DNA from 3 places in the Janthinobacterium sp. DSP2-3-3 genome. Region 2 is predicted to be linked to each of the others. Evidence: predicted binding sites of a transcription regulator. Region 2 holds the regulator's gene; each other region holds the start of a gene.
The links. The regulator LexA, encoded in region 2, represses DNA repair genes until DNA is damaged. The targets are predictions, from matches to a motif close to ACTGTATNNNNATACAGT.
Positions count from the first base shown of each region.

Region 1: a site for LexA is predicted at 1,380-1,397, ahead of imuA (translesion DNA synthesis-associated protein ImuA). Genes of this name have one in related genera too.
Region 3: a site for LexA is predicted at 1,590-1,607, ahead of ACP7DE_RS10220 (DNA topoisomerase IV subunit B). Genes of this name have one in related genera too.

Region 1 is NZ_JAFCWA010000003.1:412,720-415,995, forward strand. Features, by position in the region: gene ACP7DE_RS08635 (putative Na+/H+ antiporter) at 1-1,200, opposite strand, end outside; gene imuA (translesion DNA synthesis-associated protein ImuA) at 1,418-2,128, shown strand; gene ACP7DE_RS08645 (Y-family DNA polymerase) at 2,058-3,276, shown strand, end outside.
Region 2 is NZ_JAFCWA010000001.1:802,968-806,243, reverse strand. Features, by position in the region: gene ACP7DE_RS03840 (cystathionine gamma-synthase family protein) at 1-1,070, shown strand, start outside; gene lexA (transcriptional repressor LexA) at 1,136-1,783, opposite strand; gene rpsF (30S ribosomal protein S6) at 2,059-2,448, shown strand; gene priB (primosomal replication protein N) at 2,469-2,777, shown strand; gene rpsR (30S ribosomal protein S18) at 2,793-3,083, shown strand; gene rplI (50S ribosomal protein L9) at 3,111-3,276, shown strand, end outside.
Region 3 is NZ_JAFCWA010000004.1:271,116-274,391, reverse strand. Features, by position in the region: gene kdpA (potassium-transporting ATPase subunit KdpA) at 1-1,134, opposite strand, end outside; gene kdpF (K(+)-transporting ATPase subunit F) at 1,134-1,223, opposite strand; gene ACP7DE_RS10220 (DNA topoisomerase IV subunit B) at 1,687-3,276, shown strand, end outside.

The DNA.
Region 1 (3,276 bases), on a different contig from region 2:
AGCGCCGATCGATTCATCCTTGAAGCCGCGGCGCAGCAGGGATACGCCGGCCGGGTTCGGCGCGTTGGCGATAACGGTCAGGCCGCCGCCGGCCACGGCGCCGGCCACCAGCATGTATTTCGCTTCGTCCGTCATGCCGACGATCAGCGAGCCCAGGTAAGTCAGGGCCGCATTGTCGGTGATCGCCGTCAAGCCCAGCGCGCCGAAGAACAGGGCCAGCGGCTTCAGGCTCGAGACGATGGGCTGCAGCCACCATTGCTGCATGCCGCCCAGCACCACCAGGCCGCCAAGGAAGAAGCCGACCAGCAAGCCCTCTTTCAGGATCAGCGGGCTCTGATAGCGCTCATACGCCTGCACAAAGCCGAGAAAGAACAAGAACAAGCCGAAGAACAGCACGGGATGGTGCGCCAGGGCCACCACGCCGCCCAGCACGATCATGTGCACGAGGCTGATGGCCAGCGGCACTTTCGGCGGTTCCACCTCGCCGGCTTTCGGCTTGATATCGGACGTGTTGCTATGCAGATATTTGCGTAGCAATATGCTCACGCCCGTGGCATTGACCAGCACGGCGATGGCGGCTTTCCAGCCGAAATGGCTGGCCATGAAAGCGCTGTCCCAGTTCCACGTGGCGGCCACCATCAGCACGGGCGGCGCCGCGTATGAGGTCAGGGTGCCGCCGATGGAAACGTTGACGAACAGCACGCCCAGCGCGCCGTATTTCAGCCATTCGGGGATGCCCGGGCGGAAGATTTGCGGCGCCAGCATCAGCGCGGCCAGGGTCATGGCGGCCGGTTCCGTGATCATCGAGCCCGTCAGGGGCACGAGCGCCAGGCCCAGCCAGACGAGGGCCAGTTCCGTGCGCAGCGGCATCACGCGCGCCACCCCTTTGAGCAGGCGCTGCACGGCGTCGAGCACGGGGCGCGAGGCGGCCACCACCATGACGACAAAGACGAACAGCGGTTCCGTGTACTGGCGCGATTCGGCATACTCGATGGCCGCCTCGCTGCCCGAGACAAAGGCCATGATGATGATCAAAATGAAGGCCCAGAAGCCGAACACGACTTCCACTTCGCCCAACAGATGCAGCAGGCCTGCATGGCGGGGATGGCGCTGCGCCAGGGTTTCAAACGACTTGGCGGTGAAGGTGTGGATGAGCGCAAGGCCGAAGATGATCGCGCTGATGAGTTGGATGGTGGTCAAATGCGTTTCCTTATGGACGGAGGGAGCCGACTGGTGTGTTGCCAGGCGGTAAGGAGAGTGCTTATGGTACAGCAATCGATGCCAGAAACGGGGTTTTTCGGACATGGCGGGACGGCCCCTGCGGTGGTGACAGGCAGATAATACGCAGATAAGCCTTGCCAAAAGAGGGACTGAATAGTACTGTATATGCATACAGTATTTATCCTCATAACTAACTATGCAACATTCCCAATTGATGGCCTCGCCGGAAGCCTTGCACCCGTCCCTGTGGCGCGCATCGCAGCTGGGGCAGGGCGCCGCACGCTGCCTGGACACGGGTTTTGCCGTCTTGTCCGCGCAACTACCGGGCGGCGGCTGGCCCAGCGGTAGCCTCATCGATCTGCTGGTGCAGCAGCCGGGCAGCGGTGAATTGCGTCTGCTGGCGCCCGCGCTGGCGCAGCTGCCGGGCTTGCCCATCGTGCTGTTGCAGCCGCCCCATCCGCCGCAGGCGCTGGCCCTGGCTGCGCAGGGTCTGGCGCCGTCGCAGCTGCTGTGGCTGAAGAGCGCCGGCAGCAAGGATGCCTTGTGGGCGGCGGAAAACATCTTGCGCAGCGGCAGTTGCGGCGCCTTGCTGTTCTGGCAGTCGCACGTGCGCGGCGACAGCCTGCGCCGGCTGCACCTGGCCGCGCAAGGCGGCAATACCCTGTTTTGCATGCTGCGCCCGCTGCACGGCGCGCAGGATGCGTCGCCGGCGCCGCTGCGCCTGTCCGTGCGCCCGGCCGCCGGCGGCATCGAGATCGGCTTCATCAAGCGCCGCGGGCCGCAGCGCGACGCGCCCCTGTTCTTGCCCCTGCAACCCCCTTCATTATTGCTACGCCATGCGACTCTGGATCGGCCTGTGCCTGCCCCGGCTCCCGCTCGAAGTGTTTTGCCCGCGCTGGTCGGCTGATCAGCTGGGCGCGGTGCTGGAGCAGGAGCAAGTGATGGCCCTGTCGCCGCTGGCGCGGGCGGCCGGCATCCGGCCGGGCATGCGCCGCGCGGGCGCGCTGATGCTGGCGCCGCAGGCGCGCCTGCACGAGCGCTCGCTGGACCTGGAAGCGCAAGCCCTGCAAGCGGTGGGGCTGGCGCTGCTGCAATACTCGCCGCTGGTGGCGCAGGGCGAGGAAGCAACCCTGCTGGTCGACGCGGGCGCCAGCTTGCGCCTGTTCGGCGGCGTGCGCGCCCTGTGCCGGCAGATTGCGGCCAGTTTGCGCGCGCTGGGCTACACGGCACAGCTGTCGTGCGCGCCCACGGCGCGCGGTGCCTGGCTGCTGGCGCGCGCCGGTACGCGCCGGGGCCGCGTGCTAGGCATGGATAGTCTCGTGCGCCGCCTCGACCGCCTGCCGTGCACCTTGCTGCCGCCCGCGCGCCCCTATCTCGACTGGTTCGAAGGTATCGGTTGCCGCACTCTGGGGCAGTTGCGCCAGTTGCCCCGGCCCGGTTTGCAGCGCCGTTGCGGCGTGGCCTTGCTGGATATGCTCGACGATGCGCATGGCCACAGAACGGAATTGTTCGTGTGGCTCGAAGCCCCACCCACGTTCCGCGCCAGCCTGGAATTGTTCGATCGCGTGGAGCATGCAGACGCCTTACTGTTCGGCGCGCGCCGCCTGCTGCAGCAAATGACGGGCTGGCTGTGCGCGCGGCAATTCGCCGTCGAGCGCATTCAGTTGCTGCTGGCGCACGAGCGGGGCAGGGTGGCGCGCCCGCCCACCGTCATCGAGCTGGCGCTAGGCGAGGCCGTCTGGCGCGACGAGCACCTGGTGCGCTTGCTCAAGGAGCGTCTGGCGCAGCTGGTGTTGGATGCGCCCGTGATCGGCCTGACCCTGGAAGCGCTGCAGGTGCAGCCCATGGCGCCGCCCAGCGAGAGCCTGTTTCCCGAACCGGGTGGCACGCCGCAGGAGCGCCAGCGCCTGATGGAATTGCTGGTGGCGCGCCTGGGCGCCGAGAATGTCTTGCAGGCAGCACCACGCGCCGATTACCGCCCCGAAGCAGCCAACCAGTGGCTGCCGCTGCCGGCCAAGGTCGTCGGCAAAAGCGCGTTGCCGGACTTGCCGCCCG
Region 2 (3,276 bases):
ATGGCCGCCAGGGCAACCCGACGGTTTCGGCGCTGGAAGACAAGGTCAACAAGATGGAAGACGGCGTGGCGACCTTGTGCTTCGCCACCGGCATGGGCGCCATCGGCGCCGTGGTGCAATCCTTGCTGCGCGCGGGCGACCATGTGGTGTCGTCGGCCTTTTTGTTTGGCAATACCAACAGCCTGTGGCAAACGGTGACGGGGCAGGGCATCGGCGTGTCGTTTGTCGATGCCACCGATGTGGCCAACGTGGCCGCCGCCATCACGCCGGCCACGCGCATCGTGTTCGTGGAAACCATCGCCAATCCGCGCACGCAGATCGCCGACCTGGCGAAGATTGGCGCGCTGTGCAAGGAACGTGGCATCTTGTATATCGTCGACAATACGATGACGACGCCGTACCTGTTCCGCCCGAAAGCGGTGGGCGCGGGGCTGGTGGTCAATGCGTTGACGAAATCCATCGGCGGCCACGGCAATGCGTTGGGAGGCAGCTTGACGGACACGGGCGTGTTCGACTGGACGCGGTACCCGAATATCTTTGAAAACTACAAGAAGGCGGCGCCCGCGCAGTGGGGCATCGCGCAAATCCGTGCCAAGGCCTTGCGCGACTTCGGCGCTTCGCTGGGACCGGAAGCGGCGCACCATATCGCCGTCGGCGCGGAGACCATGGCCTTGCGCATGGACCGCACCTGCTCGAACGCCCTGGCGCTGGCCACCATGCTGGCCGCCGACCCGCGCGTGGCTGCCGTGCATTACCCGGGCTTGGCGTCGCACCCGCAGCACGCGCTGGCGACGGACTTGTTTCGCAGCTATGGTTCCCTGTTCAGCTTTGAGCTGACAGACGGCATTGACTGCTTCGATTTCCTGAACCGCCTGAACCTGGCCATTCCAGCGAGCAACCTCGGCGACACGCGCACCCTGGTCATTCCCGTCGCCCACACGATCTTTTACGAGATGGGCGCAGAGCGGCGCGCCAGCATGGGCATTGCCGAGTCGCTGATCCGCGTGTCGGTGGGTATCGAGGATGAGGCGGATTTGCTCGAGGATTTCCGTAGTGCCCTGGACGCATAAAACACCTGGGTAATAAAAAAGGGCCGCCACAGTCATGCTGTTGCGGCCCTTTTTAGCTTGTGCGTTTAATGCCAGCTGCGCATCAGTCCTACCGCTAAACCTTCCAGTGCGAATTCATCTTCCGGCGACACGGTAATGACCTTGAAGTCGGGGTTTTCCGGCAGCAGTTCGATGACGGAACCCGTTTTCTTGTAGCGCTTGACGGTGACTTCGTCGCCGATGCGGGCGACGACGATCTGGCCATTCTTGGCGCTGTCGACTTTCTTGACGGCCAATAAATCGCCATCCATGATGCCGGCGTCGCGCATGGACCAGCCGCGCACCTTCAGCAGGAAGTCGGGCTTGGCCGAAAACAGGGCCGGGTCCACGTTGTAGCTCGCTTCCAGGTTTTCCTGTGCCAGGATGGGCGAGCCGGCAGCCACGCGGCCGATCAGCGGCAGCGACAACAGCAGTGCTGCCGGCACCTTCGAGGGCAGCATGTCGGCGGACGCACTCGCCGCCGTACCGATCAGGCGGATGCCGCGCGAGGTACCAGGCGAAATCTCGATGGCGCCCTTGCGGGCCAGGGCTTGCAAATGCTCTTCGGCCGCATTGGCCGATTTGAAACCCAATTCATTGGCGATTTCAGCACGGGTAGGAGGGAAACCCGTATTTTCAATCGCGTCCTTGATCAGGTTCAGGATTTGTTCTTGTCGTGCTGTCAGCTTGATCATGAGCGGTGGGTGCATACTAAAATGCTGTCTATATGAACAGACTGTATTTTTGTACAGTATCGCCCGAGATGCAAGGGGATTTCTGTTATTTGCGCGAATTTCGTGTGAAATACTGGAATGCACAGGAAAAAGCGTCTGGCCGGCCCCGGGCATGGGCCGCTTGTTGAAGAATGATTGAAACGTTTGCAAAAGGCGGTTATAATCTTCGGCTGACCTTCCCACACCCGTCTTGACGCCGGGGTGGGCGATTATTAATCCGACCTGAAGGAGTTTGCATGCGTCATTATGAAATAGTCTTTATCGTCCATCCGGACCAAAGCGAGCAAGTGCCCGCGATGATCGAACGCTACAAAGCCAGCGTAACCACCCGCGGCGGTTCGGTTCACCGCGTGGAAGATTGGGGCCGCCGTCAAATGGCTTACTCGATCCAAAAGCTGCCTAAAGCACACTACATCTGCCTGAACATCGAATGCGACAACGAGACCCTGGTCGAGTTGGAAACAGCATTCAAATTCAATGATGCCGTGTTGCGTCACCTGACCGTTAAAATGAAGAAAGCTGAAACAGCTCCTTCGCCGATGATGAAATCGGTACAACGCGAAGACGCGGCCAAAAGCCACCGCACCGAAGCACCAGCAGCCGCTCCAGTAGCCGCAGCAGCTTAATTCTTGACCAGGATCGTGCGCTGAACCAGCTACAAGTCACCGCCATCATTGCCGAGCGCGAAATATTGCGCTATACCCCGGCAGGGCTGCCGATTGTGAATGCAGTATTGCAGCACAGTTCGCAGCAGATGGAAGCAGGGATTGCCCGATTGACCGAGTTTGATGTTGCCGCGCTAGCCGCTGGCGAAATTTCAGGCCGGTTCAGCCAGGCAAGCTTGGGCGGGGTCTATCAGTTCACGGGTTTCCTGGCCAGGAAGAGCCGCAACAGCAAGAGTTTGGTGTTTCACATCATTGATTTTAGTGCAGTCACTTTGACTAGCGCATTTTAGATACAGGAGCCTGATATGGCATTCGGTAAAAAGTTCGACAAAAATAAGCTCAAGCTTAAAGAAAAACGCAAACAGCAAAATCCGTTGTTCAAACGCAAGAAGTTCTGCCGCTTCACCGCAGCTCACGTTGAGCAAGTCGACTACAAAGACGTCGACACGCTGAAAGACTTCGTCCAAGAAAACGGCAAGATCATGCCAGCACGCCTGACCGGTACCAAAGCGCACTACCAGCGCCAAGTTGACACCGCAATCAAGCGCGCTCGCTTCCTCGCGCTGCTGCCATACACCGATCTGCACCACGCTTAATCGGTCAGATATTCCTGGAGAAGAACTATGCAAATCATTCTGTTAGAAAAAGTTGTTAACGTCGGCAACCTCGGCGAAGTCGTCAAAGTCAAAGACGGTTACGCACGTAACTTCCTGATCCCGCAACGCCTGGCACGTCGTGCTACGGCAACCGCTGTGGCTGAATTCGAAGTCAAGCGCGCCGAACTGGAAA
Region 3 (3,276 bases), on a different contig from region 2:
CACCGCCGCGAACAGGGTCGAGGAGCTGATGCCGAAGCGCGTTTCCTTGCCTTCCATATTGCCGCCCGATTGCAGACTGCTGGCCTGCTGATCCACACCCAGTGCCTGCAGGTTCGGATTGGCTTGCTGCTCGGCGCTCATCACGCCGGCCGTCATGACGACAAAGATCATGGTCATCGCGGCCAGCACGGCCCAGCCCTGGCGCAGGTCACCGACCATGCGGCCAAAGGTGAAACACAGGCCGGCGGGAATGATGAAAATGGCCAGCATCTGCAGGAAGTTCGACAGCACCGTAGGATTCTCAAATGGATGCGCGGAATTGGCATTGAAAAAGCCGCCGCCATTCGTGCCCAGCAACTTGATCGATTCCTGCGAAGCGACGGGGCCCATGGCGAGCGTCTGCGTGGTCGCCACTTGCGCTTCCATTACGGGTTTACCGGCGGCATCCAGCACGGGCTGGCCATCGGCCGTCATTTTCGGCGTTTCATACGCCACCTGATCGATCAGCGTCACTTCCTTGTAGGCGGAAAAATTCTGGATCATGCCTTCGCCCATGAAGACGACGGAGAGGGCCAGCGACAGCGGCAGCAGGATGTACAGCGTCGAGCGCACCAGGTCAACCCAGAAATTGCCGATCGATTTGCCCGAACGCGAGGCGAAACCGCGCACCAGCGCGAAGATCACGGCGATGCCGGTGGCCGCCGAAAAGAAGTTCTGGCATGCCATGCCCAGCATCTGGGTCAGGTAGCTCATGGTCTGCTCGCCGCCGTAGCCCTGCCAATTGGTATTGGCGACGAAGCTGACGGTGGTATTGAACGAGGAATCGGGGCTGACGGCGCCCAGGCCCTGTGGATTGAGGGGCAAGAAGCCCTGCAGGCGCTGCAGGCCGTACACAAAGACGGCGCCCACGGTATTAAAGACGATCAGGGCGATGGCGTAGCTTTTCCAGCCCATGGCCTTGTCGGCAGGAAGGCCGGACCAGCGGTACAGCAGGTTTTCCAGCTTTTGCAGCCAGCCCAGGCCGCGCACGGGGCCATCGCCGGCCACCTTGGCCATGTACAGGCCCAGCGGATAGCCGGCGGCCAACAGTACGGCCAGGAAGGCCACCAACAACAATATCGATTGCGTCGTCATCACAGTTCCTCCGCCTTCAGCAGCGCCACCAGCAGGTACACGAGCAGGCCAGCCGAGACCACGGCGCCAAGCACATAAAACGCGTTCATTTGACGCTCCCTAATTTGTCGCAGGCGACGGCAAAGCCGGCCGCCACGACGAAAAAAACGGCAATCAAGCCGAGATACACGATATCCATTCCCACCCTCATTCAGGTTTGTTTTGATAGTGAGCAGATTAGCCAAAAGGGTCTAAAAAATTCGTAAAGACTGGAGAGGTGCTTGTAAACAAGATGTAAAAACAGGGGCTTTGCCGCATAAAATCGTCCACAATTGGCGCAAAACCACGCGCGCGGCGCACTGTTGTTGCCCTGGAGTAGCGCTATTGCTCGCTGGACAAGATAGAATGCGCGAGCGTCCGCACAAGGACGCCATGCCTGCCGCACTGCCCTCTCCCAGTGACGCTGGACGGAATATACTGTATATTTATACAGTTATCGCCGCCGTTGTCACTGCGCCCTGCAGTGCCATGGCCTGGCGTTCCAACCACTGTCTTTACTTAGCTTGAACACGTATGGCCACTAAAAAACCAGCATCCGACTACAGCGAATCATCCATCCGTGTCCTGAAAGGACTGGAACCCGTCAAGCAGCGCCCGGGGATGTACACCCGCACTGAAAATCCGCTGCACATCATTCAGGAAGTGATCGACAATGCCTCCGACGAGGCGCTGGGCGGTCATTGCACGCATATCGCCGTTACGCAAAACACGGATGGCAGCATCACCGTCGAAGACAACGGTCGCGGCATTCCCGTCGGCCTGCATCCGGAAGAAGGCGTGCCGACGGTGGAAATCGTGTTTACACGGCTGCACGCGGGCGGCAAGTTCGACAAGGGTTCGGGCGGCGCCTACGCATTCTCGGGCGGCTTGCACGGTGTCGGCGTGTCCGTCACCAATGCGCTGTCGACGCGCCTGGAAATCACCGTCTGGCGCAAGGAAAGCGATGGCAACGGCTTGCACCACATGGTGTTTGCGAATGGCGACGTGATCGAGCCCCTGAGTTCCCGCCCCGCCCCGCGCGACGGCAAGAAGTCGGGCACGCGCGTGACCGCCTGGCCCGATGCGAAGTATTTTGATTCGCCGAATATCTCGCAAACCGAGCTGCAGCGCCTGCTGCGCTCGAAAGCCGTGCTGCTGCCCGGCGTGACCGTCACGCTGACCAACGCCAAGACGGGCGATACGCAAACCTGGCAGTACGCGGAAGGCTTGCGCGGCTACCTGACCGAATCGCTGGCGCAGGTATCGAATGGCGAAACCCTAATTCCCCTGTTCGAAGGCGCGCAATACGCGGGTCCGGACTCGGAAGGATTTGCCGAAGGCGAAGGTGCGGCCTGGGTGGTGGCGTGGACGGAAGAAGGCGCCATCGTGCGCGAATCGTATGTCAACCTGATTCCCACCTCGAATGGCGGCACGCATGAATCGGGCTTGCGCGACGGCCTGTTTGGCGCAGTGAAAAACTTCGTCGAGATGCACTCGCTGCTGCCGAAAGGTGTGAAACTGCTGCCGGAAGACGTCTTTGCGCGCGCTTCCTTCGTGCTGTCGGCCAAGGTGCTGGACCCGCAATTCCAGGGCCAGATCAAGGAACGCCTGAACTCGCGCGACGCCGTGCGCCTGGTCTCGACCTTCACCAAGCCGCCGCTGGAACTGTGGCTGAACCAGCACGTCGACTACGGCAAGAAGCTGGCCGAACTGGTCATCAAGCAGGCGCAATCGCGCCAGCGCTCGCTGCAAAAAGTGGAAAAGAAAAAATCCTCGGGCGTCGCCGTCCTTCCCGGCAAACTGACGGACTGCGAATCGTCGGACATCACGCGCAATGAACTGTTCCTCGTCGAGGGCGACTCGGCGGGCGGTTCGGCCAAGATGGGCCGCGACAAGGAATTCCAGGCCATCCTGCCCCTGCGCGGCAAAGTCTTGAACTCGTGGGAGACGGACCGCGACCGCCTGTTTGCGAATAACGAGATCCACGATATTGCGGTAGCCATCGGCGTCGATCCGCACAGCGTGGGCGACTCGCCCGACCTGTCCGGCCTGCGCTACGGCAAGATCTGCATCCTGTCGGATGCGGACGTGGACGGCTCGCACATCCAGGTGCTGCTGCTGACG